One region of the Enhydrobacter sp. genome, then DNA from elsewhere that is predicted to be linked to it. Evidence: predicted binding sites of a transcription regulator. Region 1 holds the regulator's gene; each other region holds the start of a gene.

Region 1 (9,651 bases):
GGCATTCCGCCAGCGCATCTGCCGCGGCTCACGGAGCGTTTTTACCGCGTGGACAATGCCCGTTCGCGTCAGCTTGGCGGAACGGGGCTCGGGCTCGCCATCGTCAAGCACGTGATGAACCGTCATCGCGGCCGGCTCGATATCCAGAGCACGCCGGGCAGGGGTTCGACCTTTACCGTTACGCTGCCGGCAGCGACCCGGAACCCGTAGACCGTTCCTCGATCTGCCCCCAGGAGGTCGGCGCGGCTGTCATTGATCTGTCACACAACTTTCATAAGAGAGTGACCTGAGCCTCCTAGTGCAGTCGCGTTCGACTCGAACAAAGGAGAGAACTCGTGAGATTCACCAGGATTGCCCTGACCGCGGCCGCGCTCGTGGCGACGGCGTCGGCGGCCCTCGCCGCCGACATTTCCGGCGCCGGCGCCACCTTCCCCTATCCGATCTATGCCAAATGGGCGGACGCCTACAAGAAGGAGACCGGCATCGGGCTCAACTACCAGTCCATCGGCTCGGGCGGCGGCATCAAGCAGATCAAGGCCAGGACGGTGACGTTCGGCGCGTCCGATGCGCCGCTCTCCGGCAAGGATCTCGATCAGGCGGGGCTCGCCCAGTTCCCGATGGTGATGGGCGGCATCGTTCCGGTCGTCAACCTCGAGGGCGTGAAGCCGGGCGACCTCGTGCTGGACGGCCCGACGCTTGCCGGCATCTATCTCGGCGAGATCAAGAAGTGGAACGACCCGGCGATCGCGAAGCTCAATCCCGACGCCAAGCTGCCGTCGACAGCCATCGCGCTGGTGCATCGCTCGGACGGATCGGGCACGACCTACAACTTCACCCACTATCTGGCCGACGTGAGCCCGGAATGGAAGTCGAAGGTCGGCACCAGCACGGCCGTCCAGTGGCCGGCCGGCATCGGCGCCAAGGGCAACGAGGGCGTGGCCAACAATGTCGGCCAGACCAAGGGCTCGATCGGCTATGTCGAATATGCGTACGCCAAGCAGAACAAGCTCACCTTCACGAGGATGGTGAACAAGGCCGGCAAGACCGTCGCGCCGACATCGGAGGCGTTCCAGGCGGCCGCCGCCAGTGCCGACTGGAAATCCCAGCCGGGCTACGGCGTGATCCTGGCCAACCAGCCGGGCGATGCGTCGTGGCCGATGACCGCCGCCACCTGGATCCTGCTGTACAAGCAGCCGTCGGATGCGGCCGCCACCGGCGAGGCGCTGAAGTTCTTCGCCTGGGCCTACACCAAGGGCCAGGCGATGGCGAAGGAACTCGACTACGTGCCGATGCCCGCCAACGTCGTCGCCGATATCGAGAAGATGTGGTCCACCGATATCAAGGACGGCAGCGGCAAGCCGCTGTTCACGATGACGCACTGAAGGCTTCGGGGCCCCCGCCATGACGGCCGGCGCCCTTTCCGCGCACGCGAGGGAGCGTAGAGTGTCGGAAGTGGCATTGAACGAAACCGATATGACGGCCCGCGCCGCCTCGACGCGGGCGGCCATGCTGGGCAGGCTGCGGACGACCGACATTGCCTTCCGGCACCTCACGCGCCTCGCGGTGTTCGCGGTCCTGGCGCTGCTGAGCGGCGTCATCCTGGCCCTCGTCATCGGCTCGGTGCCTGCCTTCAGGGCGTTCGGCATCGGCTTCGTCATCACGCAAGTCTGGAACCCGGTCACGGAAAAATTCGGCGCCTTGGCGCCGGTCTACGGCACGCTGGTCACCTCGTTCATCGCCTTGGTGATCGCGGTGCCGGTCGGCCTGATGATCGCCTTTTTCCTGACCGAGCTCTGCCCGCTCTGGCTGCGGCGCCCGATCGCCATCGCCATCGAGCTGCTGGCCGGCATTCCCAGCATCATCTACGGCATCTGGGGCCTGTTCGTGTTTGCGCCCTTCGTGCAGAGGCACATCCAGCCGTTCCTGATCGACACCTTCGACGGGGTGCCCGGCCTGCAGGACGTGTTCGCCGGCCCTCCCTACGGCATCGGAATGCTGACGGCGGGCTTCATTCTGGCGATCATGGTGCTGCCCTTCGTCACCGCGATCTCGCGCGACGTCTTCGAGGCGGTGCCGGCGGTGCTGAAGGAGGCAACCTACGGCCTCGGCTGCACGACCTGGGAAGTCTTCAAGCACGTCGTCCTGCCCTACACCCGGGTCGGCGTGATCGGCGGCGTCATGCTGGGCCTGGGCCGCGCCCTCGGCGAGACCATGGCGGTCACCTTCGTGATCGGCAACGCACACAGCGTCTCCGCCTCGATCCTCGCGCCGGGCACGACCATCTCGGCGTCGATCGCCAACGAGTTCACCGAGGCCGTGGGCGACCTCTACACATCGTCGCTGATTGCCCTCGGCCTGATCCTGTTCGCGATCACCTTCATCGTGCTGGCCGCCGCGCGCTACCTGCTGCTGCGGCTCCAGAATCAGGGGCTCTAGCATGGCGACGGAACGCCTGAACGCGCTCTATGCCCGTCGCCGCCTGCGCAACACGGTGGCCCAGGGCTTCGCCTATGCGGCGACCGCGTTCGGCCTCGGCTGGCTCGTGCTGATCCTGGCCGTCTTGCTCTTCCACGGCGTGGGCGGCCTGTCGCTCGACGTCGTCACCCGGAACACACCGCCGCCCGGCTCGGAGGGCGGCCTGCTGAACGCCATTGTCGGCAGCATCGCCATGACGGCGCTGGCGATCGCGATCGGCACGCCGATCGGCATCCTGGCGGGCACTTACATGGCCGAATACGGGCGGCACGAGAAGCTTGCCACGGTCGTGCGCTTCATCAACGACATCCTGCTGAGCGCCCCGTCGATCGTGATCGGTCTTTTCATCTACGAGGTCATGGTGGCCCCGATGGGCCACTTCTCGGGCTATGCCGGCGCGGTGGCGCTGGCGGTGATCGTGATCCCCGTCGTGGTGCGCACCACCGAGGACATGCTGCGGCTGGTGCCCGACACGCTGCGCGAGGCGGCCGCCTCGATCGGCCTGCCGCGGTCGCACATGATCGTACGCATCGCCTATCGCGCCGCGCGCGCCGGCATCGTCACCGGCATCCTGCTCGCCATCGCCCGCATCAGCGGCGAGACGGCGCCGCTTCTGTTCACCGCGCTCAACAACCAGTTCTTCACGGTCGACATGAACGCACCGATGCCGAGCCTGCCGGTCGTCATCTTCCAGTTCGCGCTGTCGCCTTACGAGGAGTGGCAGAGGCTCGCCTGGACGGGCGCGCTTCTGATCACGGTCACGGTGCTGGCGCTCAGCATCTTCGCCCGCTCTCTCACCGCGAGAAAGACATGAACGTCGCTTCCTCCAACGCGCCCGCACCGGCGGCCGATCGCGCCGCCATCAACGCCGCTGGCCTCGCCGAGAAGGTCGCGATCCGCAATCTCGAGTTCTTCTACGGCGATGCCCGCGCGCTCAAGGGCATCGATCTCTCGCTCTATGCCAACAAGACCACGGCCTTCATCGGCCCCTCGGGCTGCGGCAAGTCCACGCTGCTCAGGGTGCTCAACCGCATGTACGACCTCTATCCCGGCCAGCGCGCCACCGGCGAGGTGATGTTCGACGGCGAGAACCTGCTCGATGCCGGCGTGGACATCAACCTGCTGCGCGCCCGTATCGGCATGGTGTTCCAGAAGCCGACGCCGTTTCCGATGTCGATCTACGAGAACATCGCCTTCGGCATCAGGCTTTACGAGAGGCTGCCGCGGGCGGCACTCGACGCGCGCGTCGAGCACGCCCTGCGCCGCGCTGCGCTGTGGGACGAGGTGAAGGACAAGCTTGGCGCTTCCGGTCTCGGCTTGTCCGGCGGCCAGCAGCAGCGGCTCTGCATTGCCCGCACCGTCGCGGTGAAACCCGAGGTCATCCTGTTCGACGAGCCTTGCTCGGCGCTCGACCCGATCTCGACCGCCAAGATCGAGGAGCTGATCGACGAGCTGAAGCAGGACTACACGATCATCATCGTCACCCACAACATGCAGCAGGCGGCCCGCGTCTCCGACTTCACCGCCTTCATGTATCTCGGCGAGCTGATCGAGTTCGATGTCACCGAGAAGATCTTCACGGCGCCGGCCGACAAGCGCACGCAGGCCTATATCACCGGCCGGTTCGGCTGACGGATTCGCGCAAGGAGCCTCGATATGGCGAACGACCACATTCTGAAGCGCTTCGATCAGGAGCTGGAGCGGCTCAACGCCACGATCAACGAGATGGGCGGCCTGACGGAGAGCCAGTTCGCGCGGGCGCTGGAAGCCGTGCGCGAGGGCGACACGGCGGTTGCCGAGGAGGTGATCGCCGACGACGCGCGGGTGGACGCGCTCGATGTCGCGGTGCAGGAGCAGACGGTGAAGCTGCTCGCGCTGCGCCAGCCCATGGCGGTCGATCTGCGCATGGTGCTGTCATCGATCAAGATCGCGGCCGCGCTCGAGCGTATCGCCGACTACGCCAAGAACACCGCCAAGCGCAGCATCGTGCTCGCCCAGGGAACAGCGCCGGCCGCCGCCGTCGCCGGCATCGACCGCCTCGGCCGGCTGGTGCGCACCGCGCTCAAGGATGTGCTCGACGCTTTTGCCGACGAAGATGTCGCCAAGGCGCGTGACGTGTGGAACCGCGACGAGGAGATCGACCAGGTCTACACCGGGCTGTTCCGCGAGCTCCTCACCTACATGATGGAGGATCCGCGCACCATCACCGCCTGCACCCATCTCATGTTCATGGCCAAGAACATCGAGCGCGCCGGCGATCATGTCACCAACATCGCCGAGCTGGTGAACTTCCGCAGCACCGGCCAGAACTTCGCCGAGACGCGGCGCAAGGGCAGCGGCGCGCTCTACGCCACTGATGCCTCGTCATGAGCATGGCCGCCACCGCGCCTTCGCGCCGCGAGACGCAGACCTCCTCGGTGAAGCCGCGCGTGCTGGTCGTCGAGGACGAGAGCGCGCTCGTCGAGCTGCTGCGCTACAACCTCGAGCAGGCGGGCTTCGCGGTTTCCGTCGCCCATGACGGCGAGGAAGCATTGGCATCGGTGCGGGAGGACACGCCCGATCTCGTCCTGCTCGACTGGATGCTGCCCTTGATGTCGGGCATCGAGGTCTGCCGCCAGCTCCGCCGCCAGACCGCAACGGCCAATCTGCCGATCATCATGCTGACGGCGCGCGGCGAGGAGGGCGATCGCGTGCGCGGCCTCGACGCCGGCGCCGACGACTATGTCGCCAAGCCGTTCTCGCCGACCGAGCTGGTGGCGCGCATCCGGGCCGTGCTGCGGCGCATCCGGCCCGCGCTCGCCGACGAGGCGCTGAGCTACGCCGATATCGTCATGGATCTCGTCGCCCATCGCGTCACGCGCGGCGGCAAGCCGATCCATCTCGGGCCGACCGAGTTCCGGCTGCTGCGCCATTTCATGGAGCATCCCGGCCGCGTGTTCTCGCGCGAGCAGCTTCTCGATGCGGTGTGGGGCAAGGACGTCTATGTCGAGGCGCGCACCGTCGACGTCCATATCCGCCGCCTGCGCATCGCGCTGAACGGCAGCAACAGCGCCGACGTGATCCGCACCGTGCGCGCCGCGGGCTATGCGCTCGATGCCCGGGCCTGACGGTTTTCCACAACCCCGGTCACGATCCTGTAGCCTCGCATCGGTAAGTGATCCTTGCTCGTTCCGCGCCGGCATCGTCCCCACGCCCCGCTGCGGAACGGGCTGGTTCCCCCGGGACGGTCACGCCGTCGCCGAAGCCTCACTTGCCCCTCCTTCGATCACGAAGGAGGGGTTTCTTTTCCGGCCGCGTGCCATAGCCAGAGCAGCAGCAGCAGGCCGGGGATCGCCATGAGGGTGGTCAGCATCCAGAACACCGTCCAGCCCGTTTCGGTGGCCAGCCAGCCCCCGCCGGCGGACAGGACGGTGCGGCCGAAGGCCATCAGCGATGTCAGGAGCGCATATTGGGTGCCCGCCATGCCGGCGGTGCAGAGGCTCGACAGGTAGGCGATGAAGGCGACGCCGCCCAGGGCGCCTGTGAAGTTGTCGGCGGTGATGGCGATCGTCAGCACGATGATGTCGTGTCCCGCTTGGGCCTGCCAGGAGAAGAGAAGGTTGGTGACCGCCTGCAGGATGCCGGCGATGAACAGCGCCTTGAACAGCCCGTAGCGCGCCACGAGAAGGCCGCCGGCCAGGCCGCCCACGATCGTCGCCGCGACGCCGAAGCTCTTGCTCACGCCGAATATCTCCGGCCCCGAGAAACCCATCTGGTCGAAGAACGGCAGCGTGATGCTGCCGCCCAGGGCGTCGCCGTACTTGTAGAGCAGGGCGAAGAGCAGGATGACGAACCAGCCGCGATAGGCGAAGAATTCGGCGAACGGGCGCACGACCGACTCGTTGAGCCATTCGCCGGTGGAATGGATGATCGGTCGTTTGGAAACCGGTTCGTCGGCCCAGAACGTGGTTGCCACGCCGACGACCGCGAGAACGGCGATCAGGCTCAGCACGGTCGACCAGGGCATGACGCTCGGCAGCAGCTGCGACATCGCGCTGACGATCCACAGGGCGATGCGATAGCCGAGCTGGGTGGTCGCCGAGCCGGCGCCCTGCTCTTCGTCGTGCAGGATCTCGATGCGATAGGCGTCGATGGCGATATCCTGCGTCGCCGACAGGAAGGCGATCGTGACGGCGGCGAAGGCGGTGAACCATGGCCTCGCGACCGGATCGCTCCATCCCAGCAGCAGGGTCGCCAGCAGGATGCCGATCTGGGCGGCGAGCATCCAGCTCCGCCGGCGCCCGAGCCAGCGGTCGAGCAACGGCAGGGGCATCCGGTCGACGAGCGGCGCCCAGGCGAACTTGAAGGCGTAGGGAACGCCGACCAGCGCGAAGATGCCGATGGTCGTGAGGTCCACGCCGACCTGGCTCATCCAGTACGACAGCACCGAGCCCGAGAGCAGGAACGGCATGCCGCTCGAAAAGCCCATCAACAGGATGATGAGCTGCCGGCGGTCGCGATAGACTTCGGCCGCCCTGGCCCAGCGTTTCCAGGCCGACCGTACGGGGACGGAAAGGCTCAAACGAGCTCCCGCAGCGGCTTTTCCGGCCGTGCGCCGACATGGGAGATGATCTCGGCGGCCGCAATGCCGCCCAGGCGGGCGCATTCGGCGAGCGGCTTGCCGCGGGTGAAGCCATGCAGGAAGCCCGCGGCATAGAGGTCGCCCGCGCCGGTGGTGTCGACCACTTTCGCGACCGGCGCCGCCGGAACGGCATGGGTCTCGCCGCCCTTGATCACGACCGAGCCTTTTTCGCTGCGCGTCAGGGCGGCGACCTTGGCTTCCTTGCGCGTGGCCTCGACCGCCGCCTCGAAGCTCCGGACCTGGTAGAGCGATTTGATCTCGCTCTCGTTGCCGAACAGGATGTCGACCTTGTCGCGGATCAGCACCCGGAACTCCTCGCGATAGCGGTCGACGCAGAAGGCATCGGAGAGCGTGATCGAGACCAGCCGGCCGGCGGCATGGGCGGCATCGAACGCCTTGAGCACGGCCTTCTTCGCTTCCGGCGCGTCCCACAGATAGCCTTCGACGTAGGTCACCTGCGCGGCGCCCACGAGCCTGGGATCGATGTCGGCCGGGCCGAGCCCGGTGCAGGCGCCGAGATAGGTGTTCATCGTGCGTTGCGCGTCGGGCGTCACCAGGATCAGGCAACGCGCCGTGGCCGGTCCGGCCGTCGCCACCGGCGTGTCGAAGGCGACGCCAGTCGCCCGCAGGTCGTGCGCGAACACCGCGCCGAGCTGGTCGTTGCGCACCTTGCCGATGTAGGCGCCCTTGCCGCCGAACGAGGCCACGCCCGCCATGGTGTTGCCGCACGAGCCGCCCGAGATCTCGACGGCGGGCGCCATGGAGGCATAGAGGGACTCGGCGCGTGCCTCGTCGATCAGCGTCATGCCGCCCTTGTTCAGCGCATGCTTCACGAGAAAGGCGTCGTCGGCATGGCTGATGACGTCGACAATGGCATTGCCGATTCCCAGCACGTCGAAGGCAGCAGATGTCATGAGATCTCCGGAAAGGCAGGGCTAGAGAGTCAGCAAATGCATGCCGGGCCTCGTTTCCTCGAGCAAGGTCACGATGCCGGCAACGGTGAAAGGAATGTCGGCCCGCAATTCGGCCCGCTCGATGCCGAGCGCGCGCAGCCCCATCTCGCATACGATGAAGCGCCCGCCAAGCTCGATGCAGGCCTGCAGAAGCGTCTCGAAGTCGCCGACGCCGCGCTCGCGCATCAGGGCGTCGCGCCCCCAGCCGGCAAGGCCCGGCGGCGGCCCGGTAAGCGCACGCAGCGCATTCATGGTGAAGAACAGCACGGCCGGCCGGTTGACGGCGAGCGCCGCGCTCGCCAGTGCCAGCGCATAGTGCACGCTCTCGTAGTCGCCCGAGCGCACGATCAGGGACAGGCCACCCTCGGGACTCTTCATCGCGTGCCGCAGGTCGGGCAATCGGGGCGCTTGGCGACGGTCATCTCGTCGAATGCAGCGCCGAGCGCGTCATACGTCAGGAGCCGGCCCGACAGCGAACGGCCTATGCCCAGGATCTCCTTCACCACCTCGGTGGCCTGCAAGGCGCCGAGCGTGCCGGCAAGCGCCCCGAGCACGCCGGCTTGCGCGCAGCTCGGCACCGACTCCTCCGAGGGGGCAACCGGGAAGATGCAGCGCAGGCAAGGGTGACTTTCTCCCTGCCAGGCCTTGTAGGTCGAGATCTGGCCGTCGAAACGAAGGATCGCGGCGGAAACCAGGATCTTCCTCAGGCGATAGCATGCGTCGTTCAGGAGATAGCGCGTGGCGAAGTTGTCGCTGCCATCGGCCACCACGTCGTAGTCCGCGACGATGCGCTCGACATTCTCGGCCGTCAGCCGTTCCCGGTGCGCGCGGACCGTGACCTCGGGATTGATCTCGCCCAGCGCCCGCCGCGCGCTCTCGGTCTTGGGAAGGCCGATATCGGCCGTGCGGTGGATGATCTGGCGCTGCAGGTTCGAGAGATCGACGGTGTCGTCGTCGATGACGCCCAGCGTGCCGATCCCCGCCGCGGCAAGATATTGCAGGGCGGGCGCGCCAAGGCCGCCGGCGCCGATTACCAGCACCTTGGCCGCGATCAGCCGCGACTGCCCCGTGCCGCCGATCTCGGGCAGCACGATATGGCGCGCGTAGCGCCTGATCTGCGCCTCGGTCATATCGGGTAGCACCGTCATGGTCCGCTTATAGCATGGTGCAGGGGGCCCAATGGCTGCTACAGCGACGCCCCCGATGACGGCCCTTTCCGATTCCTCCGCCGCCGAGACCAGGCCGGCACTGACGCCGGTGCTGCTGGCCGTGCTCGCCCTGCTGTCCGCCTTCACACCGCTGTCGATCGACATGTATCTGCCGGCCCTGCCGGTCATCGAGAGCGACCTGAAGGCGAGCGTGGGCGACATCCAGCTCACCCTGTCGGCCTTCATGATCGCTTTCGGCGTCGGCCAGATCTTCTACGGACCCGCCGGCGACCGTTTCGGGCGACGGCCGGTGATCCTGGGTGGCCTGGCGGTCTACGTGCTGGCGAGCATCGGCTGCGCCTTCGCGGCGGCGGCCGATCAGCTCGTGCTGCTGCGGCTGCTGCAGGGGCTCGCGGCCTGCGGCGGCGTGGTGCTGGCCCGCACCATGGTGCGC
Region 2 (9,651 bases), 2.0 Mb from region 1:
GGCGCGAACATAGCCAAAAACCGGACACCCGCAATGCTGCCAGCCCGCTGGTTTTCCACGATCCTCGTCCTTTCGCTGGCGGCCGTCGCCGCCATCGGGATGGCGCAGGCGCAAGTCGCGAACGGCAACACCTATACGATCTCGGGTGTCGACGTCGATATCACCGGCACGGACGCCGTGAAGGCGCGCGACCAGGGGATCCTCGAGGCCGAGCGAAAGGCGGCCAGGATGCTCGTCGAGCAGATGGTCGCGCCGGAGGATCGCGCGAAGGTCCCGCCGCTCGACGACAGCCGGTTGCAGAGCCTCGTGCGCAGCGTCGAGTTCGTGCGCGAGCGCGTGGCGGGCAATCGCTATCAGGCGACGCTGAACGTCATCTTCGCGAACCAGCAGGTCAAGGCATGGCTCGGCCAGTCGGGGGTCGGTGTCGTCGAGACGGTGGCGCGTCCGGCATTGGTGATCCCGCTGTGGAAGGACAACGACGGCGTGGAACCACTCGACGACAACAATGCCTGGCGCGACGCCTGGAAGGCGCTCGATACGTCCGGCAGCGCCGTGCCGGTGACGGTCGTGCGCGGCGACCAGCTCGACCAGAACGCGCTGTCGGTCGAAGAGGCCTATGTCGGCGATGTCTCGGCGCTGTCGCGGCTGAACGCGCGCTATCATATGCCGACGATCATCGTGGCCATCGTCGAGGGCGACAAGCAGTCGGGCCCGCTCACCGTGGGCGGCATGCGTTACGACACCCAGACGGGCGCCCGCAGCGACATTCCCAAGGTAACGGTGAAGGACGCGCAGGGGCTGGCGGATGCGGCCAAGAGCATGCATGCCAATCTTGCCGAGCAATGGCGCAGCATTGCCGTCGTCCGGCCGGACGCGCAGGCGGCCATGGACGTGACGGTGCCGATCCGGTCGCTCGGCGACTGGGTGCAGATCCGTCAACGGCTGGCGTCGGTGCCGGCGGTGAAGGGGGTCTCGGTCCGCACGCTGGAGGCCGATCGCGCCGATCTGCATCTCGATTATCTCGGGACACCCGAGCAGTTGCAGCAGACCCTCTCCCAGGTCGGCCTGCAGCTCGTCCAGGATGGAGATCAATGGCGGCTGCAGTCCCGCTGATCCACGTGCACGGACATTTGCGATGAGCCGGACGGCTGCCAACGGCCGCTGGCGCTTCTGGGCGGCTGGCGCGGCGCTGGTCGTGCTGGCGCTGTGGCTGCTGAACGACATCCTGCTGCCGTTCGTGGTCGGCGCCGTGGTCGCCTATTTCTTCGATCCGGTGGTGGCCCGCCTGCAGCGGTACGGCTTGTCGCGCACCCTGGCCACGACGGCGGTGACGATTCTGGCCGCGCTGATCATGATCGGCGCGACCTTCGCCATCGTGCCGCCGGTGTTCGGCCAGGTCGAGGCGTTGGTGGGCAAGGCGCCGGAATACATCGTCAATGCCGCGACGCGGCTGCAGCCGATGATCGAGCCGCTGCGCTCCAAGCTCGGCCTTGAGCCGCTGAGCCTGCTCGACATCCAGAACGAGGCCTCGAAGTGGGCGGGACAGGCGCTCGCCCTCCTGGGCGACGTGGCCAGCCGCGTGGCCCAGCGGGGCGTCGCCGTCATCAACCTCCTGGCGCTGCTGTTCCTGACCCCCGTCGTGACCTTCTACCTGCTGCGCGACTGGCCGAAGGTGCTGGCCGCCATCGACAACGCGCTGCCGCTCGACCACGCCGACACGGTGCGCAAGCTCGCCCGCGAGTCCAACGCCGCGGTCGCCGGGTATGTGCGCGGCCAGGCCCTCGTCTGCCTCTGCCTCGGCACGATCTACGGCGTCGGCATGTCGCTGGTGGGTCTTCAGTTCGGCTTCGTCATCGGCCTGATCGCGGGGCTGATCTCCTTCATTCCCTTTGTCGGCACGCTGGTGGGAGCCACGATGGCGATCGGCATGGCGCTGGCGCAGTTTCCGCCGGACTGGATCTCTGTCGGCAAGGTCGCGGCGGTGTTCCTGATCGGCCATTTGCTCGAGGGCAACGTGCTGTCGCCCAAGCTGGTCGGAGACAGGGTCGGCCTTCATCCGGTCTGGATCATGTTCGCCCTGCTCGCCGGCGGATCGCTGTTCGGCTTCGTCGGCGTCCTGGTGGCGGTGCCGATCGCGGCCGTCATCGGGGTGATCGCGCGCTTCCTCCTGCAGCGCTACCATGCGAGCGCCCTTTATCGCGGCGCCGACCCCGAATAGCCCGGTGACATCGCCATGGCGAACCAGCTCACCTTCGATCTGACGCTGCCCTCGCCGACCTACGCGCGCCAGGATTTCGTGGTCGCCGCCGGCAACCGCGAAGCTCTCGCCTGGATCGATCGCTGGCCGGACTGGCCCGCGCCGGCGCTGGCGCTGAGCGGGCCGGCCGGCTGCGGCAAGACGCATCTGGGGCGCATCTGGGCCGCGCGTGCGCGCGCCGCGATCATCGAAGGCAGGGACCTCGACGGCAAGACGGTGGCCGATCTGACGGCCCTGGCGGACGCGTCCGGCACCCTCGTCATCGAGCGGGCCGAGCGGGCGCCCGAGCGCGCGCTGTTCCACCTCTACAACCTGATGCGCGAGCGACGCGGCTCGCTGCTGCTGATCGCCGAGCATCCGCCGGCGCACTGGCGGATCACCCTGCCCGACCTTGCGTCGCGGCTGCGCGCGGCGCCTGCGGTCGCGGTGGCGCCGCCGGACGACGACCTGCTGGGCTCGATCATCCTGAAGCAGCTCGCCGACCGGCAATTGCATGCCGGTCCGGGCGTCGTGCACTATCTGGTCTCGCACATGGAGCGGTCGGCCGACGCCGCAAGGCACGTGGTGGCGGCGCTGGATCGCCGGGCGCTGGTCGAAAGCCGCGAGATCGATCGCCGGCTCGCCGCCGATGTTCTTGCGGAATTGTCGGCGGCCTGGCCGCCGGCAGAGGGGGGGAAGACATGAAAAGGGTCGCACTCGCGGCGGTGCTCTGCACGGCGGCTGTCAATGCCTCGGCGCAGGCACCTTCGGTCATGGGCACCTGGCTCACCGCCTCGGGCGTCGCCAAGGTACGTATCGCGCCATGCACGGACGCGGCGAGCGGGCCGATCTGCGGCTATATCGTCGGGCTGATCGATCCCAAGGGTCCGGACGGCAAGGTCGTGGCGCCCGACATGGCGACCGACTATCGCAATGCCGACCCGGCGCTGCGCAGCCGCAAGGTGATCGGCATGCCGCTGATCTGGGGATTCAGGAAGACCTCGGACCCCAATGCCTACGAGGACGGCCGGATCTACAATGGAGAGAACGGCAAGATCTACAACGCCAACATCAACCTGCAGCCGGATGGCAGGCTGCGCCTGCGCGGCTATGTCGGCTCGCCCATGTTCGGCGAGACGCAGGTATGGACGCGAGTCGACCGATAGGGAGTGAAGCGATGGATATGGGAATCAGGGGCCGCAAGGCGATCGTCTGCGCGGCGAGCAAGGGGCTGGGCAAGGGCTGCGCGATGGCGCTGGCGCAGGAGGGCGTCGACCTCGTGATCAATGCCCGCACCAAGACCGAGCTCGAGGCGACGGCCGAGGAGATCCGCAAGAAGACCGGCGTGAAGGTGACGCCGGTCGCGGTCGACGTCACGACCGAGGCCGGCCGCAAGCAGGTGCTGGCGGCCTGTCCCGAGCCGGACATCGTGGTCAACAACGCCGGCGGGCCGCCGCCCGGCGATTTCCGCGACTGGACGCGCGACGACTGGATCAAGGCGATCGACGCCAACATGCTGACGCCGATCGAGTTCATCAAGGCGACGGTCGACGGCATGATGAAGCGGCGCTTCGGGCGCATCGTGAACATCACCTCGAGCTCGGTGAAGGCGCCGATCGATATCCTGGGTCTCAGCAACGGCGCGCGCTCCGGCCTGACCGGCTTCGTGGCGGGCGTGGCGCGGGTCACGGTGAAGCACGGCGTCACCATCAACGGCCTGCTGCCCGGGCAGTTCGCGACCGACCGGCTGCGCGGAACCTACCGGACCCGCGCCGCGAAGAGCGGCAGGAGCTACGAGGACGAGTACAAGGCCGGCGAGGCGGTCCATCCGGCGGGGCGCTTCGGCACGCCCGACGAATTCGGCGCGGCCTGCGCATTTCTCTGCAGCGCCCATGCCGGCTACATCACCGGCCAGAACCTGCTGCTGGACGGCGGCCAGTACCCGGGCACGTACTAACCGTCGCCTTCGAGCTCGCGCGGGCGCACGAAGGCGATCAGCTCCGTCGCTCCTGCGGAAAGATCGGACCAGCGCTCGATGCGGCTGTGGAGGACCGCCAGGGCGCCGGTCGGGAACTTCTGCCACAGCGCCTTGAGCAGAAGCGGCGGGCCTCGGCCGGCCAAGGCCTCCGCGAGCTGGCCGATCCCCTCGTTGTGGCCGATCAGCAGCACCGTGCCGACCTCGTCCGGCAGGGCCCGCAGCCGCGCCAGCAGGGCGGCCTCGGAGGCGAGATAGAGACCTTTCTCCAAGGCAATCGGCGGGGCCGGCGTACCCAACCGGTGGACCAGCGGCGCCAGCGTCTGCCGCGTCCGCACCGCCGTGGAGCAGAGAATGAGATCGGGCCGGGGACATTTGCGCGCGATATGGCCGGCCATCAGCTCGGCCGCCCGCTCGCCCCGGTCGTTCAACGGACGGTCATGATCGGCCAGTCCCGGATGGCCCCAAGCCGACTTGGCATGGCGCAGGAGGAGCAGGGTCTTCACGGAATTGTCTCGAAAAATCCTTTTGAAACAAAAGACTAGCTAATTGCCATGACACCGTCATGTGGTGGCGTTACCGTCTCTGTGCATAAGGCAAACAGCAACGGACCGGCCCCCGGCGAGCCATGGACGCCCTCAACGCCTCCGCGCGCGACGAGCAGATCTCCGTCATCACGGCGGACAGCCCGCGGCGCTTCATCAACCGCGAGCTGTCGTGGCTCGCCTTCAACACGCGCGTCCTCGAGGAGGCCAGCAATCCGCGCCATCCGCTGCTGGAGCGCGTGCGCTTCCTCTCGATCTCGGCCGACAACCTCGACGAGTTCTACATGGTGCGGGTGGCGGGTCTCGTCGACATGCTGCCCAATCGGGCGACATTGCTGAGCGACGACGGGCTCACGCCGGCCGAGCAGCTCGCCGCCATCCGCGAGCGCGCCTCGATCCTGATGGCCGAGCAGCAGCAGGCCTGGGCCACTCTGCAGGGCGAGCTGCGCGGCGCCGGCATCGCCGTCCTCAACGCCTCGGAGCTGGTCGAGCGCGAGCGGGTGTGGCTCGAGCAGTACTTCATCGATCAGGTCTTCCCGATCCTGACGCCGCTCGCGATCGATCCCGCCCATCCGTTCCCCTTCATTCCCAACGGCGGATTCTCCGCCCTCCTGAAGCTGCAGCGCAAGGACGACAAGCGCCCCTTGATGGCACTCCTGCCGTTGCCGTCGCAGGTCGACCGCTTCGTGCGGCTGCCGGGCGCGGCGATCCGCTTCCTGCCGCTCGAGGAGCTGATCGCGATCTTCCTGCCGCGGCTTTTCCCCGGCTACGAGGTGATGGCGCGCGGCTTCTTCCGCCTGATCCGCGACAGCGACGTCGAGATCAACGAGGAGTCGGAGGATCTGGTCCTGCTCTACGAGAGCGCGCTGAAGCGCCGGCGCCGCGGCGACCTGATCTCGATCACGCTCGACGCGGCGATGCCGGCCGAGCTGCGGGGCTTCCTGTTCGACCAGCTCGAGATCGCGGGCCACACAGTCCATATCTTCGAGCTCGAGCGCATGCTCAATATCGGCGACGTCAAGGCGGTGATCGTCGACGACCGGCCCGATCTCAAGTTCGTGCCCTATATCGCCCGCTTCCCCGAGCGCATCCGCGACTTCGGCGGCGATTGCTTCGCGGCCATCCGCGCCAAGGACATCGTGGTCCATCACCCCTACGAGAGCTTCGACGTGGTGGTGCAGTTCCTGCGCCAGGCGGCGCGCGATCCGGCGGTGGTGGCGATCAAGCAGACGCTCTACCGTACCTCCGCCGATTCGCCGATCGTGAAGGAGCTGATCGCCGCGGCCGAGGCGGGCAAGACCGTCACCGCCCTGGTCGAGCTCAAGGCGCGCTTCGACGAGGAGGCCAATATCCGCTGGGCGCGCGACCTGGAGCGCGCCGGCGTGCAGGTGGTCTACGGCTTCATCGACCTCAAGACGCACGCCAAGGTGTCGATGGTGGTGCGCCGCGAGGCGCAATCGATCCGCACCTACGTGCATTTCGGCACCGGCAACTACCATCCGATCACGGCGCGCATCTATACCGATCTTTCGTTCTTCACCTGCGATCCGGCGATGGGCCGTGACGCCGCGCGCCTCTTCAACTTCATGACCGGCTACGCGCGGCCGGAGAAGATGGAGAAGATCGCCTTCGCGCCCGTCACCCTTCGGTCCACCCTCTACGGTCTGATCGACGACGAGATCGCCAACGCGGCGGCCGGCAAGCCGGCGGCGATCTGGGCCAAGCTCAATTCCCTCGTCGATCCGCGGCTGATCGACCGGCTCTACGCCGCCTCGCAGGCGGGGGTGCAGATCGATCTCGTGGTTCGCGGCATCTGCTGCCTCAGGCCGGGCGTGCCGGGCCTGAGCGAGAACATCCGCGTCAAGAGCATGATCGGCCGTTTCCTGGAACATGCGCGCATCGTGTGCTTTGGCGCCGGCGTGGCGCTGCCGTCGGCGCAGGCCAAGGTGTTCATCTCGTCGGCCGATTGGATGCCGCGCAATCTCGACCGGCGGGTCGAGCTCCTGTGCCCGGTCGAGAACCCGACCGTCCACGAGCAGGTCCTCGATCAGATCATGGTCGCCAATCTCAAGGACGACGGCCAGAGCTGGCTCATGACGCCGGACGGCAGCTACGTCCGCCCGCAGCCGGGCAAGGAACCTTTCATCGCCCATCACTATTTCATGACGAATCCCTCGCTTTCCGGGCGGGGAAGCGCGATGCGGCTGAGCGGCGCCGTGCCGCGGCTGGTTCTCAGTTCCTGATCCTGCAAGCGGCGTCTAGCCGGCCGTATTTGTCGCTGCAAATCCACCCGGTTTCGGCTAGACGGAGCGCGCATGGACGGCCAACAGACCGCACACGCTCGGGTCGGGGACGGCGGCATCGGAGAGGGCCGCGTCGCCATCATCGACGTCGGCTCCAATTCCATCCGACTGGTCGTCTACGAGCGCGCCAGCCGGGCACCGCTGCCGGTCTTCAACGAGAAGGTGCTGTGCGGGCTGGCGCGCGGGCTCGACGCCACGGGCCGGCTCAACGCCGCCGGTGTCGAGCTTGCGCTCGCCAATATCGACCGCTTCGTGACGCTCGCCCAGAACATGAAGGTGACGTCGCTCGATCTCCTGGCGACCGCGGCGGTGCGCGACGCCGCCGACGGCGCCGACTTCATGGGCGAGATCGAGCGCCGGCCGGAGATCAAGGCCCATGTCGTGAGCGGCCAGGACGAGGCGCGCTATTCCGGCTACGGCGTGATCTGCGGCATGCCCGACGCGGCGGGTGTGATGGGCGATCTGGGCGGCGGCAGCCTCGAGCTGGTGGCATTGGGCGGCAACCGCATCGGCGCCTCGAGCACCTTGCCCATCGGGCCGCTCCGGCTGATGTCGTCGGGCAAGGGGGATCCCAAGAAGATCGTGGTCGACGCCATCGACAATGTCCGCTGGCTGCGCGAGGAGACGGGCAAGACCTTCTACGCGGTCGGCGGCGCCTGGCGCTCCTTCGCGCGGCTGCACATGGAGCAGGCGGGCTATCCCCTGCACATCATCCATCATTACGACGTTCCGGCCGACGATGTGCGCGCCGTCGCGCGGCTGATCGCGGTGCAGAGCCCCAAGTCGCTGGAGAAGATGCCGGGCGTGTCGCGCCGTCGCGTCGACACGCTGCCGCTCGCCTGCCTCGCGCTCGACCGGCTGCTGGCCGCGCTCAAGCCGCGCAACGTGGTCTTCTCGGCCTTCGGTTTGCGCGAAGGCTTCTACTATTCGCGCCTCGGCGCCGAGGAGCAGGCGCGCCATCCGCTGATCGCCTTCGCCGAGGAGCAGGGGGCCGGCTGGCGGCGCTTCGACCTCTCGCCCATGGAGATCTTCGACTGGCTCACGCCGGTCTTCGCAGGCGAAAGCGACGTCGAGCGCATCCTGCGCACGGCCGCCTGCCACCTCAGCGACATCTCCTGGAACGACCATCCCGACTATCGCGCCGAGCAGGCCTATGTGCGCGTGCTCCATCTGCCGGCGCCCGGCATGAGCCATCGCGAGCGCGCCGTGCTCGCGATGACGCTCACCTACCGTTACAAGAGCGATCCGAGGTCGGCCATGCTCGACACGGCGCTCAGGCTGACCGACGGCAAGAGCCGATCCTTCGCCCGCCGGCTCGGCGCCTGCCTCAGGCTCGCCTATAACCTCTCCGGTGGCGCGCCCGGCCTCCTGCCGCAGATCGCGCTGCGCCGCACCGAGCGCGACCTGCGGCTCGTCGTGCCCTGGCAGCTCAAGCGCAGCCTGGGCGAGGTCACCGCGCGCCGTCTCGAAAGCGCGGCCGAAGCCTTCAACCTCAAGTCGGCGATCGTCTCGGGCTGAGGGCGCCGCGCGCCTACTTCGACTTCTCCACCGGCAGGAGCTTCGCGTGCTCGCCCTCGAGGGCGAGGGCGAGGCGGCCTTCGACGAGATCGATGGCGTCGCGGCCGAAGATCTCGTGCCGCCAGCCCGTGAGGGCATGCACGTCGCGCTTGCCTGCGGCCAGGCGGTCGAGCTCGTCGGCGCTCGCGACGAGGCGGGCGGCGACGCCGGCCTGCTCGGCCTTGAGCCTCAGCAGCGTGCGCAGGAGATCGACCACGGCGCCGGGGGCGCGGAGCTGCTCGGGCGGCTTGTCGCGCGAGGGCAACTCGGATTCCGGCATCCGGCGGGCCTTGTCGACAGCTTCGAGGACCTCGCGGCCCTGCCAGCCTTCGGCGAAGTTGCGGCCGAGCCCGCGCGTCATGGCCAGCTCCTCGACCGACTTCGGGGCGTGGCTCGCGATCTCCAGAAGCTGCTCGTCGCGCAGGAGGCGCTGGCGCGGGATGTCGATGCGCTGCGCGGTGCGCTCGCGCCAGGCCGCGACCTCCTTCAGGGTGCCGAGAAGCCGCGGCGAGGCGCCGCGCGGCTTCAGCCGCCGCCAGGCGAGGTCGGGATCGGCGCGATAGGTGGCCGGATCGTTCAGCACCGCCATCTCCTCGGCGATCCAGGGCAGGCGGCCGTTCTTTTCGAGTTGCCGGCGCAGCTTCTCGTACACCACCCTGAGATGCGTGACGTCGGACAGGGCGTAGGCGATCTGTCGCTCGCTGAGCGGGCGACGGCTCCAGTCTGTGAAGCGACTCGATTTGTCGATACGGGCCTTGGCGAGCTTGGTCGCCAGCGATTCGTAGGACGCCGCCTCGCCGTGACCACAGACCATCGCGGCGACCTGGGTGTCGAACAGGGGCTGCGGCACGCGGGTCATGCGCAGATAGAAGATCTCTATATCCTGCCGCGCGGCGTGGAAGACCTTGAGCACCCTCGGATTGGCCATCAGCTCGTCCAGCGGCGACAGGTCGATGTCGGCCGCCAGCGCGTCGATCGCCGCAGCGTCTTCCGGGCCCGCCACCTGAGCCAGGCAAAGCCTGGGCCAGTAGGTGC
Region 3 (9,651 bases), 720 kb from region 1:
ACGGCAATGCCGAGTTCACCCACGCCATGGGGCTCACCCTCGATGCCTCCCGCAACGGTCTCGGCACGCGCAGCCAGCGCTACGCCATGATCGTCGAGGGCGGGATCATCAAGGACCTGTTCGTGGAGAAGCCGGGCGCTTTCGAGGTCTCGACGGCCGAGAACGTGCTCAAGCACCTCTGAGGCGGGTCAGGCCTTCGGGGCCGGAGCGCTCTTCCTGAGAAGGCGCGGCAGTGCCGCCATCAGGACGAGCGCTCCGGCGCCGACGGCGTTCACGATCGCCGATCCGACATAGAGCCACAGCGCGATATAGGCCGACGATATCAACAGCGTGATCGCGGTCACGCGGGCGCCGAAGGCGGTAAACTCGTTGAAGGAGATGCGCTTGCCGTCCTTCTCGGCGAGGCCGGTGACGGTGACGTTCGCCGAGGCGCCGATCAGGGTGCCGTTGCCGCCCAGGCACGCCCCCAGCGCCAAGGCCCACCACAGCACCTGGCCCTGCGGCCCGGCGTCGAGCTTCTGCAGGAGGCTCGCGATCAGCGGGATGGTGACGGCGGTGTAAGGGATGTTGTCGATCACCGCCGACAGGAAGCCCGACACCCAGAGCACGACCAGGGCGGCAACCAGCAGCGTAGCCTGCGGCGAGAGCCCCAGACCGTTGCCGATCGCCTCGATCGCCCATCCCAGCCCAAGGGCCAGCGAGTCGATCAGCCCGGTCGCGACGGCCGCACCCACCAGCACGAACAGGAAGAGAAAGAAAGCGAGCGTCGGCCACTCGATGTCCTTCTCCAGGATCGCCAGCACACCATGCTGACGCTCGTCCGGCGTCGGCCGGTGCTCGCGCAGGTAGTAGTAGTCCTGGGCGAACAGGATGACGGCGATGCCGATCACCGCCGGCACCGATACCGGCATCCCGGTCAGCGAATGGGTCATGAAGCCGGCGAAGATCGCCGCGGTCACCCAGCAAGTGGTGCGCAGCAGGGGCACATTGGTGAGCCGGGCGCCGGTCGGCGTCGCGGCAGCGTCGTGGTCGCGGTCGGCTCTCGGGCCGATGTCGGGACCGTAGTAGCGCCGGCTGAACCAGACCAGCACCACCATCATCGCCGTGCAGGGCACGGTGAGGTTGTCGATGAAATCCATGAAGGAAAGCCCGCTGCGCGGGTCGGCGCCGATCAGCACGTTGGGCGGATCGCCGATCAGCGTCGCCGTGCCGCCGATATTGGCCGCCATCACCATGGGCAGGAAAAAGGCCGAGCCGTCGATGCGAAGCCGGCGCGCCATCTCGGCCGCCATGGGATAGGCGAAGATCACCGTCGTGACGTTGTCGAGGATGGCCGACAGGACGCCGGTGAACCAGATGATGAGCCGCGCCGCCCGGCTGGGATTGCCGCGCGATCGTTCGAGCAGCCGGTCGACCGCCCAGGGAAAGACATTGGTGGTCTTGAGCACGCCCACCAGTGCCATCATCGAGAACAGCAGCAGGATGACGTTGAGGTCGATGGCCGCCATCGCCGTCTCGAAGGAGACCAGCCTGAACGGCGTGAAGTAGGAGATCAGCCAGACGAGCGCCACGGCGCCGATCGGCACCAGCACGCGGTGCACGCGGTCAGCCGCGAGGCCAGCGAACACCGCCACCAGGATGACGGCGACCAGGCCCTGGCTCACCGCGTCGCGGGTCGATTCGAAGCCGTGCATCAGGCGAGATAGGTGGCGGACACGCCGCCATCGACGACCAGAGTGTGGCCATTGACGTAGGACGCGGCGGGCGAGGCGAGGAAGATCGCCGCCCCGGCGATTTCCTTCGGATCCGCCCAGCGCTTCGCGGGACAGCGATCGCGCTGCTTCTCGCCTTGCGGCGAGGCGATCAGCCGGGCGTTGGTCTCGGTTGCGAAGAAGCCGGGCGAGAGGGCGTTGGCAGTGATGCCCGTGGCGCCGAGCTCGGCCGCCAGCGCGCGGGCCAGCGCCGTGAGCCCGCCCTTTGCCGCGACATACGACACCGCGCCCGGGACGGCGAGGTCGGCCACGATCGAGGCGACCAGGATCAGCCGTCCCCATCCCTGATCCAGCATCGCCGGGACGACCACCTTGACGAGGGCATGGGCGGCCGAGAGATCGATATCGACCAGGCGGGCGAAATCCTCCGAAGTGATCTCGGTGAAGAGCCGTCGATCGCGCTCGCCCACATTGTGCACCAGGACGTCAATCCGGCTGGCCCCGGCGATGGCCTCGCGCATCGCTTCCCGGTCGGCCATGTCGAAGGCGAGTCCCTCCGCGTCGAAGCCGGCTGCCCGCAGCTCGGCAAGGCGTGGTTCCAGGCGATCGGCCGACCGGCCATGCAGCAGCACGCGCGCGCCGGCCTCGGCGAGACCGCGCGCCATCTCCCAGCCCAGGCCACGAGCGGAGCCGGTCACCAGGGCGGTGCGGCCGTCGAGGCGGAACTGATCGGGAAAGGTCGACATGGGGCGGCACAGTCGGCTATTGGGCTCGCCCGAATTAGCGTTGGACGGGGGAATGCTGCAACTGCCCAAAGTGATCGGCCATCGCGGCGCGGCCGCCTATGCCGCGGAAAACACGCTGGACTCCTTCCGCGAGGCCAGGCGCCGCGGGGCGACCTGGGTCGAGACCGACGTCAAGCTGACCGCCGACGGCGTGCCGATCCTGATGCATGATGCCTCGCTCAAACGGACGACAGGGGTCGACCGGCTGGTGGCCCAAACGAAAGCGGGCGATCTGCCGCAGGGCGTGCCGACGTTCGAGGCGGCCATCGACTGCCTGCGCGAGCTGGGTCTCGGCTGCAATGTCGAGATCAAGCCCTGCGAGGGCCGCGAAGCGGAGACCGCCCGCGTCGTCGTCGAGGTCTTGCGGCGGCGCTGGCCGGCTGCCCTGCCGGCGCCCCTGCTTTCGAGCTTCAAGGACGCGTCCCTTGTGGCCGCCCGCGAGACGGCGCCCGAATTCGCGCGGGCCATCCTGATCGACGTGCTGGAGGACGATTGGCGCGGTCGTGCCGAAGCCGTGACCGCCGTCGGCGTCAATGCCAACGGCAAGAAGCTGACGGCGCCGCGCGCGGTCGAAGTGCGCAAGGCGGGCTATCTGCTCGGTGTCTATACGATCAACAACGGCGATGTGGCGAAAGCGCTCGTCGGCATGGGCGCGCAGTGCGTCATCACCGATACGCCGGACGCCATCGTCGCAGCGCTGGATTGATGCATTTTGGGGGTTGCGTTCGCACAGCAGTCTTGGTGGACTGTCACAAGACTGAAACAAATCAGACACATCGCAGTCTCATGCCCCGTCGATACAGGGATGGGGCCCTTTTGGGAGGTATCGAGATCATGTCACGTATTCTGCTGTCGTCCGTTGCCGCCGTCGCCGTCCTGGCGAGCGCGCAGGGCGCCGCCGCACAGACCGAAATCCAGTGGTGGCACGCCATGGGCGGCAACCTGGGCGAGACGGTCAATGCGCTGGCCGAGCAGTTCAACAGCTCGCAGAAGGACTACAAGGTAATCCCGGTCTACAAGGGTTCCTACACGGAGACCCTGACCGCCGCCGTCGCGGCCTTCCGCGCCAAGCAGGGGCCGGACATCGTGCAGGTGTTCGAGGTCGGCACGGCCAGCATGATGGCGGCCAAGGGCGCGGTCTATCCGGTCTACCAGCTCATGGCGGACGAGAAGGAGCCGTTCGATCCCAAGTCGTTCATCGGGCCGGTCTACTCCTACTACTCGACGACCGACGGCAAGCTGCTTTCGATGCCGTTCAACTCGTCCACGCCGGTCTTCTACTGGAACAAGGAGGAGTTCAAGAAGGCGGGCCTCGATCCCGACAAGGCGCCGGTGACCTGGGAAGAGGTGGGCGAGGACGGCAAGAAGCTGGTCGCCTCGGGCGTCAAGTGCGGGTTCACGCCGCAATGGCAGACGTGGACCCTGATCGAGAATTACGGCGCCTGGCACAATCTGCCCTTCGCCACCAAGGAGAACGGCTTCGGCGGCACCGACATCGAGCTCAAGTTCAATGACCCCGCGCGCATCAAGTTCATCGGGATGCTGGCCGACTGGGTCAAGGACAAGCGCATGGTCTATGGCGGCCGCGAGGGCAAGTCTACGGCGCTGTTCACCTCGGGCGAGTGCGCCATGCACATCGCCTCGTCGGGCTCGGCTTCGGCCATCCAGAAAGCGCTGGGCGCCGAGAATGTCGGCATCGGCATGATGCCCTACTCGCCCGACGTCATCGCCAAGCCGCAGAACTCGATCATTGGCGGCGCGACGCTCTGGGTCCTGAAGGGCCGGCCCAAGGCGGAGTACAAGGGCGTGGCCAAATTCCTCAACTTCCTGTCGAGCCCGCCGGTGCAGGCCAAATGGCACCAGGAGACGGGTTACGTTCCGATCACCCTCGCAGCGTACAAGCTCACCCAGGAATCGGGCTTCTACAAGAAGTTCCCGGGCCGCGACGTCGCCGTGAAGGAACTCACCCTCAATCCGCCGACCGCGAACTCGAGGGGGCTGCGCATCGGCAACTTCGTGCAGATCCGCGACGTCGAGGACGAGGAGCTCGAGGCCGTGTGGTCGGGCAAGAAGGATGCCAAGTCCGCCCTCGACGAGGCGGTCAAGCGCGGCAACGAATTGCTACGCAAGTTCGACGCGGCGAACAAGTAAAGGTCGGGACGTCCCCTCGTGCTCCTCTCCCCCGTGATGGGGGAGAGGCCGGGTGAGGGGCTCCAAAGGCTCACAGCGCCCGCATGGAAAAGCGCGTCGTCTTCAACGAGCGGTGGCTGCCCTATCTTCTGGTGGCGCCGCAGATGATCATCACACTGATCTTCTTCTTCTGGCCGTCCGCCCAGGCGATGTGGCAGTCGGTGCTGGTCGAGGATGCGTTCGGCGGGAACTCCAAGTTCGTCTGGTTCGCCAATTTCACCAGTCTGCTCACCGACCCGAACTACTACGATTCGGTGCGGCTCACGCTGATCTTCACCGCCCTCGTTGCGTCGATCGGCCTGGCGGTGTCGCTCCTGCTCGCCGTCATGGCCGATCGGATCGTGCGCGGTGCTGCGATCTACAAGACGATCCTGATCTGGCCCTACGCCGTGGCGCCGGCCGTTGCCGGCGTGCTGTGGGGCTTCCTGTTCAATCCCTCGGTCGGCATCGTCGTCTGGCTGCTCCACGGGATCGGCGTCGACTTCAACTACGTCATGAACGGCGATCAGGCCCTTCTGCTGGTGGTGATCGCCTCGGTCTGGAGTCAGTTGAGCTACAATTTCCTGTTCTTTCTCGCCGGTCTGCAGTCGATCCCCAGATCGCTGATCGAGGCGGCCGCCATTGATGGCGCGGGTCCGGCGCGGCGGTTCTGGGACATCACCTTCCCGCTGCTGTCGCCGACGGGCTTCTTCCTGCTGGTCATCAACACGCTCTATGCGCTCATCGGCACTTTCGGCGTGATCGCCTCGCTGACCCAGGGCGGGCCGGGCCAGGCCACCAACATCCTCGTCTACAAGGTCTGGAACGACGGGTTCCGCGGCCAGGATCTGGGCGGTTCCTCGGCGCAGTCGGTGATCCTGATGGCACTGATGATTCTGCTCACCTTCGTGCAGTTCCGCTTCATCGAGCGCCGGGTGCACTACTGATGGTCGAGAACCGGCCCTGGCTCACATTTGTCCGGCATCTCATCGTGATCGTGGGGGCGGTCATCATCGCCTTCCCGGTCTGGATGACCTTCGTCGCGTCGACCCACGACCAGGTCACGATGCTGCAATCGCCGGTGCCGCTATTGCCCGGCACGCATCTGATCGAGAATTACCGGGACGTGCTGCTCGAAGGCTACAAGAGCCGGCCCGGCACCGTCCCGCTCTACGTCACGCTCACCAACAGCCTCATCATGGCGCTCGGCGTGGCGATCGGGAAGATCCTGATCTCGATCATCTCCGCCTTCGCCATCGTCTATTTCCGCTTTCCGCTGCGGATGACCTTCTTCTGGATGATCTTCGTCACCCTGATGCTGCCGGTGGAAGTGCGCATCGTGCCGACCTACGGCGTCGTGGCGCGGCTCGGCATGCTCAATTCGTATTCCGGCCTCATCATCCCGGTGATCGCCTCGGCGACCGCGACCTTCCTGTTCCGCCAGTTCTTCCTCAGCGTTCCCGACGAGCTCACCGAGGCGGCGCGCGTCGACGGCGCCTCGCCGATGCGCTTCTTCTGGGACATCCTGCTGCCGATGAGCCGCACGTCGATCGCGGCGCTGTTCGTCATCCAGTTCATCTACGGCTGGAACCAGTATCTCTGGCCGCTGCTCATCACGACGCAGGAGAGCTTCTACACCATCGTGATGAACGTCTCGCGCCAGGCCAACGTGGTGGACGCCACGCCGTCATGGAACTTGCTGATGGCCATGGCGATGCTGGCCATGCTGCCGCCGGTCCTGGTGGTGATGTTCATGCAGCGCCTGTTCGTGCGCGGCCTCGTCGAAACGGAGAAGTAGCCCCATGGCGCAAGTCCATCTGCGCGGCGTCAAGAAAAGCTACGACAAGCTCGAGGTCATCCACGGCATCGACATGGAGATCGCCGACGGCGAGTTCATCGTCATCGTCGGGCCCTCGGGCTGCGGCAAGTCGACCTTGCTGCGCATGATCGCGGGTCTCGAACGGATCACGGCCGGCGAAGTGGCGATTGGCGAGCGTGTCGTCAACGAGCTCGAGCCCAAGGACCGCGACATCGCCATGGTGTTCCAGAACTATGCGCTCTATCCGCATATGAGCGTGTACGAGAACATGGCTTACGGGCTCAAGATCCGGCGGCTTTCCAAGGACGACATCGATGCGCGCGTGCGCAAGGCGGCGAGGACGCTGGAACTGGACAAGCTGCTCGATCGCCGGCCGCGCCAGCTCTCCGGCGGCCAGCGTCAGCGCGTCGCCATGGGCCGCGCCATCGTCCGCGAGCCGGCGGTCTTCCTGTTCGACGAGCCGCTTTCCAACCTCGATGCCAAGCTGCGCGTGCAGATGCGGCTCGAGATCAAGCGCCTGCAGCGGGAGCTGGGCGTCACATCGGTCTACGTCACCCATGACCAGGTCGAAGCGATGACGCTCGCCGACCGGCTGATCGTGATGAATGCCGGCGTCGCCGACCAGATCGGCACGCCGATGGAGGTCTACGAGCGGCCCTCGTCGGTGTTCGTCGCGGGCTTCATCGGATCGCCGGCCATGAACTTCCTCGCCGCCAAGGTCGGCGAAGGCGGCCGCACCGTCGAGCTCGCGGGAGCCGGCCCGGGGCGGCATGTCCTGCCGCTCGGACGCCCGCCCGCCGCGTCCGCAGGCACGGCGGTGGCAGTGGGGCTGCGGCCCGAGCACCTGCAGCCCGACGCCGACGGTCCGCTGGAACTCGAGATCGAGCTCGCCGAGCCGCTGGGCGCGGACACCCTGCTGCACGGCCGCTTCGCCGTCGCGCGGGAGCTGGTGACGGTCAGGCAGGACGGCCACGTGCTGGCCCAGCCGGGCGAAAAGCGCCGCTTCTCGATCGATCCCGGCCAGGTGCATCTCTTCGACCCGCAAAGCGGTCGGCGGCTGGCCGACGCCTGACGCCAGGTCGCATCGCGGCAGGATACAAAGGACTCGTCGGTTCCGCGCCCTGACGGTAAGAGGGGCCGATGGCGGAGTCCCGACTTTCGCGACGGAGCTATGGATTGACGATTCGGACCTGGCTGGGGGTCCTGGGGCTTGGCGCCGTCATTGCCGGCTGCCAGGCCGTTCCCGGTGACGGCCCCTGGATGAACGGCGCCAAGGCCGGCAGCACCGAGGCATTTCCGTTCGACGTCATCGATCTCACCCCGACCACGGTCGTCGCCTATCGCTCGTCGACGGGCAACGCCAGCTCGGCCACCGAGAGCCTGTCCGCGGGCAAGCGCCTCACCGCCTCGCCGGGCGACGTTCTGCGGGTGCGGATTTTCGAGCGCTATGCGGGCGGCATCTTCCCGACGGTCAGCAATCCCGTTGCCTCCGATCTCGGCAACCAGATCGTCAGCCCGGCCGGCACGATCGAGGTGCCGTTTGTCGGCACGGTCAGGGTCGCAGGCCTCGATCTGCGTCAGATCGAACGCGAGATCGAGACCCGCCTGGCGGGCAAGGCGAAGCAACCGCAGGTGATCGCCGAGTTCGTCGCCGACCGCACCAACACCGTCATGGTGTCGGGCAACGTGAGGAACCCCGGCCGTCTGTCGATGGGCGAGGGCTTGCGCACGGTCGTCGATGCCATCAACCGCGCCGGCGGCGTGACCCCGCCCGGGGCGGCGCAAGCGGCCGCCACGCCGGCCAACGTGGAGGCTTTGGCCGACCAGCCGCCGCCACCGCCAGGCGGGCCATCCCAGGTCGAGGTCGTGGTCCGTCGCGAGGGGCGGGTGGTCCTGGCCAAGCAGCTCTCCGAGCTTCTGGCCGGTGCCGACATCGCGCTCGAGAAAGGGGACGAGATCGTGGTCCGGCCCAACTCGCAGGTGGTCACGGTGCTGGGCGCCGTCGGCAAGGCGGGCAACGTGCCGGTGACCAAGCCGAACATGAGCCTGGCCGATGCACTCGGCGAGGCGCAGGGCCTGCTCGATCTGCGCGCCAACAAGACCGGCCTCTATGTTTTCCGGCTGGGCGACGTCCAGGACAATCCGCACGCGCGCGCCCGTATCTTCCGGCTCGACTTCATGCAGCCTGTGTCGATGTTCGTGGCACAGCAATTCGGCGTGCAGCCGAGGGACGTGATCTTCGTCGCCAACGCGCCGCTGCGCGAATACGACAAAGTCCTCGAGTCGCTCTACCGGACCGCCGTCATCGTCGGTGTGGCCAGGGGGTCGGTCATACCGGCGGTCAACTTCTAACCCGGCCGCCTCAGGCGCTGTCGGCGTATTTCAGGCTGCAGCCGTAGGGGCGTGTCGAGGCGTCGGTGACGGGCTTGCCGGCCTGCAGCTCGGCAAGTGCGGCGCGCACATACTGCTTGGCGCGCGGAATGTCGTCGATATCGGCCGAGGGAATGGAATCGATGCCGCCCTTGTAGGCCAGCATGCCCGAGGCATCGATCACGTACATGTGCGACGTGACGGTGGCGCCATAGGCGTGCGCGATCCTGCTGTCCGGATCGAGCAGCACGGCCGCGGGCCCAGCGTGGCGCGTCACGGTGAGCTCGTTGGCCCGCGCGGCCGTCACGTAGCCCTGCTTGCCCGGCGCAGACGACGCCACGGTGAGCCAGACCACGCCCTCGGCCGCCGCCTCGCGCTGCTGGGCTTGCATGTTGCCCGACCGGTAGTGCTTGCCGACATAGGGGCACTCGTGGTTGGTCGTCTCCAGCACCACGATCTTCCCGCGAAGGTCTGCCAGCGACCAGCTCTTGCCGTTGCTGTCTGTCGCCGTGAAGGGCGGTGCGGGTCTGCCGAGCTCCGCCGCGGCCCGCGCTGCAATCGGCGCCAGTACAAGAGCGGTGCTTCCCAACAGCAATGCACGGCGGGGAACTGCAATGTTCGGCACGGTCGCCTCCTATCGCTGGGCCTGCTGGTTCGAGGTGAGCGTCGCGACGACCGACGCTTCGGTGAGGATCTGGGGCAGGATCTTCGGCCGGTCCGCGCCGGGCGCCCAATAGAGATAGAGCGGCACGCCGGCCCTGCCGTGCTCTTTCAGCGTCGCCGTGATCTCGGGATC

The links. The regulator PhoB, encoded in region 1, activates phosphate uptake and scavenging genes when phosphate is short. The targets are predictions, from matches to a motif close to TGTCATNNANCTGTCAT.
Region 2: the regulator PhoB is predicted to act here: its motif matches at 4,762-4,778, upstream of OJF58_RS25475 (RNA degradosome polyphosphate kinase).
Region 3: the regulator PhoB is predicted to act here: its motif matches at 3,245-3,261, upstream of ugpB (sn-glycerol-3-phosphate ABC transporter substrate-binding protein UgpB).

The regions. Positions count from the first base shown of each region.
Region 1 is NZ_CP126889.1:1,713,119-1,722,769, reverse strand. It holds gene OJF58_RS08695 (ATP-binding protein) at 1-210, shown strand, start outside; gene pstS (phosphate ABC transporter substrate-binding protein PstS) at 336-1,382, shown strand; gene pstC (phosphate ABC transporter permease subunit PstC) at 1,507-2,436, shown strand; gene pstA (phosphate ABC transporter permease PstA) at 2,438-3,289, shown strand; gene pstB (phosphate ABC transporter ATP-binding protein PstB) at 3,286-4,107, shown strand; gene phoU (phosphate signaling complex protein PhoU) at 4,132-4,845, shown strand; gene phoB (phosphate regulon transcriptional regulator PhoB) at 4,848-5,582, shown strand; gene OJF58_RS08660 (AmpG family muropeptide MFS transporter) at 5,741-7,036, opposite strand; gene OJF58_RS08655 (adenosine kinase) at 7,033-8,010, opposite strand; gene OJF58_RS08650 (DsrE family protein) at 8,032-8,427, opposite strand; gene moeB (molybdopterin-synthase adenylyltransferase MoeB) at 8,424-9,197, opposite strand; gene OJF58_RS08640 (Bcr/CflA family multidrug efflux MFS transporter) at 9,253-9,651, shown strand, end outside.
Region 2 is NZ_CP126889.1:5,123,512-5,133,162, reverse strand. It holds gene OJF58_RS25505 (DUF2066 domain-containing protein) at 34-1,113, shown strand; gene OJF58_RS25500 (AI-2E family transporter) at 1,136-2,218, shown strand; gene OJF58_RS25495 (DnaA/Hda family protein) at 2,234-2,941, shown strand; gene OJF58_RS25490 (DUF2147 domain-containing protein) at 2,938-3,402, shown strand; gene OJF58_RS25485 (SDR family oxidoreductase) at 3,414-4,193, shown strand; gene OJF58_RS25480 (histidine phosphatase family protein) at 4,190-4,717, opposite strand; gene OJF58_RS25475 (RNA degradosome polyphosphate kinase) at 4,840-6,999, shown strand; gene OJF58_RS25470 (Ppx/GppA family phosphatase) at 7,072-8,577, shown strand; gene rnd (ribonuclease D) at 8,591-9,651, opposite strand, start outside.
Region 3 is NZ_CP126889.1:2,432,883-2,442,533, forward strand. It holds partial or broken gene OJF58_RS12205 (peroxiredoxin) at 1-182, shown strand, start outside; gene OJF58_RS12210 (sodium:proton antiporter) at 189-1,694, opposite strand; gene OJF58_RS12215 (SDR family oxidoreductase) at 1,694-2,458, opposite strand; gene OJF58_RS12220 (glycerophosphodiester phosphodiesterase family protein) at 2,511-3,203, shown strand; gene ugpB (sn-glycerol-3-phosphate ABC transporter substrate-binding protein UgpB) at 3,332-4,648, shown strand; gene ugpA (sn-glycerol-3-phosphate ABC transporter permease UgpA) at 4,732-5,613, shown strand; gene ugpE (sn-glycerol-3-phosphate ABC transporter permease UgpE) at 5,613-6,464, shown strand; gene OJF58_RS12240 (sn-glycerol-3-phosphate import ATP-binding protein UgpC) at 6,469-7,557, shown strand; gene OJF58_RS12245 (polysaccharide biosynthesis/export family protein) at 7,662-8,837, shown strand; gene OJF58_RS12250 (redoxin domain-containing protein) at 8,848-9,480, opposite strand; gene OJF58_RS12255 (protein-disulfide reductase DsbD domain-containing protein) at 9,490-9,651, opposite strand, start outside.